Regions from separate parts of the Streptomyces coerulescens genome, predicted to be linked through region 1. Evidence: riboswitches for the same ligand, from Rfam matches in the RefSeq annotation. Region 1 holds a riboswitch; the other holds the start of a gene.

What was found. Region 1 has a riboswitch for cobalamin ahead of ACFPQ9_RS34970 (prenyltransferase/squalene oxidase repeat-containing protein). Riboswitches for the same ligand answer to the same signal wherever they lie in the genome.
Region 2: it holds a riboswitch for cobalamin, as region 1 does, so the genes downstream of both, ACFPQ9_RS05035 ((2Fe-2S) ferredoxin domain-containing protein) here and ACFPQ9_RS34970 (prenyltransferase/squalene oxidase repeat-containing protein) in region 1, are expected to answer to the same signal.

Annotation. Positions count from the first base shown of each region.
Region 1 is NZ_JBHSKM010000035.1:26,646-28,836, forward strand. It holds gene ACFPQ9_RS34970 (prenyltransferase/squalene oxidase repeat-containing protein) at 1-1,155, opposite strand, end outside; adenosylcobalamin-variant (AdoCbl-variant) riboswitch at 1,280-1,374, opposite strand; gene ACFPQ9_RS34975 (phosphotransferase) at 1,475-2,140, shown strand.
Region 2 is NZ_JBHSKM010000002.1:788,254-790,444, forward strand. It holds gene ACFPQ9_RS05030 (gamma-glutamyltransferase family protein) at 1-847, opposite strand, end outside; gene ACFPQ9_RS05035 ((2Fe-2S) ferredoxin domain-containing protein) at 900-1,325, opposite strand; cobalamin riboswitch at 1,383-1,560, opposite strand; cobalamin riboswitch at 1,715-1,936, shown strand; gene metE (5-methyltetrahydropteroyltriglutamate--homocysteine S-methyltransferase) at 2,092-2,191, shown strand, end outside.

The sequences.
Region 1 (2,191 bases):
GAGGAAGATGCCGACGTACCACCAGACACCGAAGGGACTGTCGTCCTTGGTCTTCTCCTCGTTCGTGGCCTTGGTCGCGGCCTGAGGTGCGGGACCGGTGGCGTTGAGCTGCTCGACCAGGTCGGCGCCGCCGAAGTCGCGGGGGTCGGTGCCGGTGGCGTGGGCGGCGAGGATCAGCTGGGCGTAGGCCGCCGGGCCGCTCTGCTCGGCCCACTTCGCGGAGTTCCGCTCCAGCCAGCGCAGCGGCTTGGCGGCGGCGTCGGCGCCGGAGAACGCGGCCAGCGCGACGACCGCGTCGGCGGTGTTGCCGTAGTCGGGCTGGTCCTCGGCGCCGGGGAGGGCGGACGTGAGGTGGCCGTCCTTGGCGAGGGCCGCCGTGAGATGGGCGGCGCCGTTGGCGGCGGTCTGCTGCGGGGTGGGGTCGCCGGCGTCGGAGCAGGAGGCGGCCGACTGCTTGCCGGGGCCGACCACGAGGCCCTTGCCGAGGGAGCCGAGGACACCGGCCGCGGTGGCGTCGGCGTTGGCGAGCAGCTTGCCCTTCTTGTCGGGCTGGAAGGCGAAGGCGCCCGCACCGTCGCCCTTGCAGGGCAGGGCGAGCTTGCCGAGCGCGTCGTAGGCCGACCGACCGTCCTTGCGGATCCCCTCCGGCTTCTCACCGACGGCGGCGAGCGCACCGATCACCACGGACGTGGAGTTGGTGTCGCTGGCCCCGCCCGGCATGTATCCCCAGCCGCCGTCCTTGTTCTGGACGGACTTCAGCCAGGTCACGGCCTTGGAGACGGCGGCGTCGTGCCCGCCGAGCGCGACCAGCGCCTGCACGGCGGCGGCCGTGTTGTTGGTGTCGACGAGGGTCTTGGCATCGCAGTCGGCGGCGGCGTCGGCACGGTAGGGCGCGAAGGCGCCGCTCGCGCACTGCTGCCCCACCAGCCAGTCCACGGCCTTCGGGGCGGGCTTCACCCCGACGGTGTCCTGCGCGAGCAACGCGAGGGACTGCCGCCAGACGCCGTCGTAGGTGGGGTCGGTGGTGCCGTACAGCCCGGCGGGGTGGGTCGGCTTCGGCGAGGCGGAGGGGGAGGAGTCGGCGGCTATGGCCGGCGCGGCCGCGCCGATCACGACGGCGGCGGCCAGTACCGCGGCGCTGCGACGGACGTACATGATCGGCGGGTGCCCTTCCCTAAAGGGAACCGGGCAGCACAGGGGGGACCCCGGGCGGCTCGGCTCCGTATACCTCGACGGTGCCGCACTCCGGCCGACTGCCGGGGCACGTGAGCCGGTCACGCCCGTACACGGCGATCCGGCTCACCGGCCTTCGACGACGACCGGTTCACGGTTGCGGGTCAGCGCCGGATTTGCACCGGCTTTCCCGTGTACGGGGGTGATGACGACGGCGACACTCTACCCGCCCGTAACCCGGACCCTCGGGGCCGCCCGTGCGACCCGATACCTTCGGCCCGTGACGGAGGGGGCAGAGGCGATGCGGAGACCGGTGGGGCGGCTGCTCGGGGCGGGGCGGACCGCCGACGTGTACGAGATCGACGAGGCGTGGGTGCTGCGCCGGGACCGGGAGGGGTGGGGCGACGCGCTCGCCGAGGGAGCGGTGATGGCACACATCCGCGACCACGGCTATCCGGCGCCGGGAGTCCGACTCGCCGACTCCTCGCGGACCGACCTGGTGATGCAGCGGCTGTCGGGGCCGACGATGCTGGGGGCGCTGAGCGCCGGAACCATGGGCGCGGATGAGGCGGGCGGCATCCTGGCCCGCCTGCTGCGGCAGCTGCACGAGGTCCCCGCGCGCCGGCCCGGGAGCAGCGTCCTGCACCTCGACCTGCACCCTGACAACGTCATCCTCACCCCCGACGGCCCCTACGTCATCGACTGGAACAACACCGAGGAGGGCGATCCGGGCCTGGACTGGGGCACTTCGGCGGTGATCCTCGCCCAGGTCGCGGTCGACGACGAACCCATCGCCGAACCCGCCCGAGCCATCCTTGCGGCGCTCCTCGCCGACCCGTCCCACCTCACCCTCGACGGCCTCACGGAGGCGCTGCGACGACGGGCCGCCAACCCGACGATGTCGCTGCGGGAAGTCGAACTCCTCGGTGAAGCGGAAGAGTTGATCCGCGTCTTCATGCGTGGCTAGCGGTCGGCCCGCGAGGTGGGGCATGTCGAAGGCCGGGGTCCTCGACCGTTG
Region 2 (2,191 bases), on a different contig from region 1:
GGAGGACGGGGCCCTGACTCCAGGGGCCGGCCTTGCACACGGTCCAGCCGTTCCAGTCGTACGTCACGGGCGTCTCGTAGGTCGCGGACCAGCCGGTGAGGTCGGCGGCCGTGAGCGTGCCGGAGTGCCGCTCGCCGCTGGTGTCCATGGTCGGGCGCCCGGCCTGCCGTACCAGGGCCTCGGCGATGAAGCCGGAGCGCCACACCTCGCGGGCGGCCTCGATCTGCGCGACCCGGTCGCCGGCCCCCGAGACCTCGTCGAGCAGCCGCTTCCAGGTGGCGGCGAGGGCGGGATTGCGCAACAGCTCCCCGGGGCGGGGCGCCCTGCCGTCCGGCAGATACACCTCGGCCGACGACATCCATTCGGTCTCGAACAGTTCCCGCACGGTCTCCACGGTCTCGCCGACCCGTTCCACCGGCGCGTGCCCGTGTTCGGCGTATCCGATGGCGTACCGGAGCACCTCCGCGAGGGACCGGGTCCCGTGGTCCCGCAGCAGCAGCATCCAGGCGTCGAAGGCGCCGGGCACGGCGGCGGCCAGCGGCCCGGTCCCCGGCACCAGCTGGAGTCCGAGTTCCCGGTAGTGCGCGACGGTCGCCCCGGCCGGCGCCGGCCCCTGTCCGCACAGCACCCGCACCTCGCCGCCGGCCGGGGCGACGATGATCGGCACCTCTCCGGCCGGTCCGTTGAGGTGCGGCTCGACCACGTGCAGCACGAACGCGCCCGCCACGGCGGCGTCGTACGCGTTGCCCCCGCCCTCCAGCACGGCCATCGCGGACTGCGAGGCGAGCCAGTGGGTGGAGGACACCATGCCGAAGGTGCCCTGGAGGGTGGGACGTGTGGTGAACATCGGGTCTCTCACCTCGCTGTCGCGCGGATCGGTCCGTCCGATCTTCAGGCACTTACCGTTCAGGCTTCAACCTTGCCGTGTCTCGGGCCGCCCGGGGTGGGGTGAAGGTGTAGAGGGCGAGCACGTCGGGGCAGGGTGCGACGCCGGGGCCGCCGGCCCTGACCCAGGTGATGATGTCCTCGGTGGCGTCGGGGTCGTTGACGAGGCCGAGCCAGACGGGGCGGGCGCCGGACGCGCGGGCGGTGGCGGAGGGCTGGACGACGATGACGTTGGCGTGTTCGCACACGTCGAGGCAGTCGGAGACGCGCACGGGCACGTTCTCGGCGAGGCGCGCGGTCTGCTGCGCGTGATCGACGCCGGTCACCTTCGGGGTGCCGCAGCAGCAGTCCCGGCAGACGACGACACGGCACGGTGCGGGTTCGGTCGGCGCGGACGCCGATGAGGTGCGGGACGCGGGGCGGGACGGGAGCACGGGCATGCCTCGGGTGTCGGGGCTCGTACGCGGAGCCTGGCCTGTGGACGTCCGCGCCGCCGCGGCGGCGCGGAGGTGCCAGCAGGTCTTCGGACTCGGGTTCGTCCGGTCGGGGCGCCTTCCCGGTCTCCCAGTGGCTTCGCGTGCCCCGCCCGTCCCCCTCACCGCTGCGCGTCAGTTCCGGATTCGCACCGGATTCCCTGGCCTCGGATGTGGCTCGACTGGCCCGTCGAGGCTATCAACTCCGTACCCCGCTCAGGTCGTCTCGATCGCCGAGTCCCTCTGCGAGGAGTTCAAGGAGCCCCTCTACGCCCCTCCCCGCTGCTCCAGCGCATGGTCGAGGCGGGGTTGCAGGGCCGCAAGAGCGGCCGAGGGTTCCACACGTACGGCCGGGTAGGCTGATCCGTGCAGCTGGTTCGCCCCGTCCGCCAGGCGGGGTGTCGTAAGAGGGAACCCGGTGGGAATCCGGGACTGCCCCGCAGCGGTGAGCGGGAACGACCGCCGTCATCAGCACTGAGCCCGACGTACCGGGCCTGGGAAGCGACGGCCAGTAGGTGTCCTCACGAGGTGAGGACGTGCCCGCGAGTCCGAAGACCTGCCAACTGCCCGTGCGCGAACCACTCGTGCGCGGACATCCCGGTGACCTCGAGGGCGGGTCGGCGTACCTGACCGAGCGGACGGCCCTGCGGCCGCTGCCGTCCGGTCCGTCGCCCCTTCGCGCTCTCGTCCCGTCGCCGGGATCTCAGGGATTCATCTCGCGAAGGAGATCTCCGTGACCACCAAGCCCGCAGCCGCGGCAGCACGGGCCACCGTGTACGGCTACCCCCGCCAGGGCCCGGACCGGGAACTGAAGAAGGCGATCGAGGGCTACT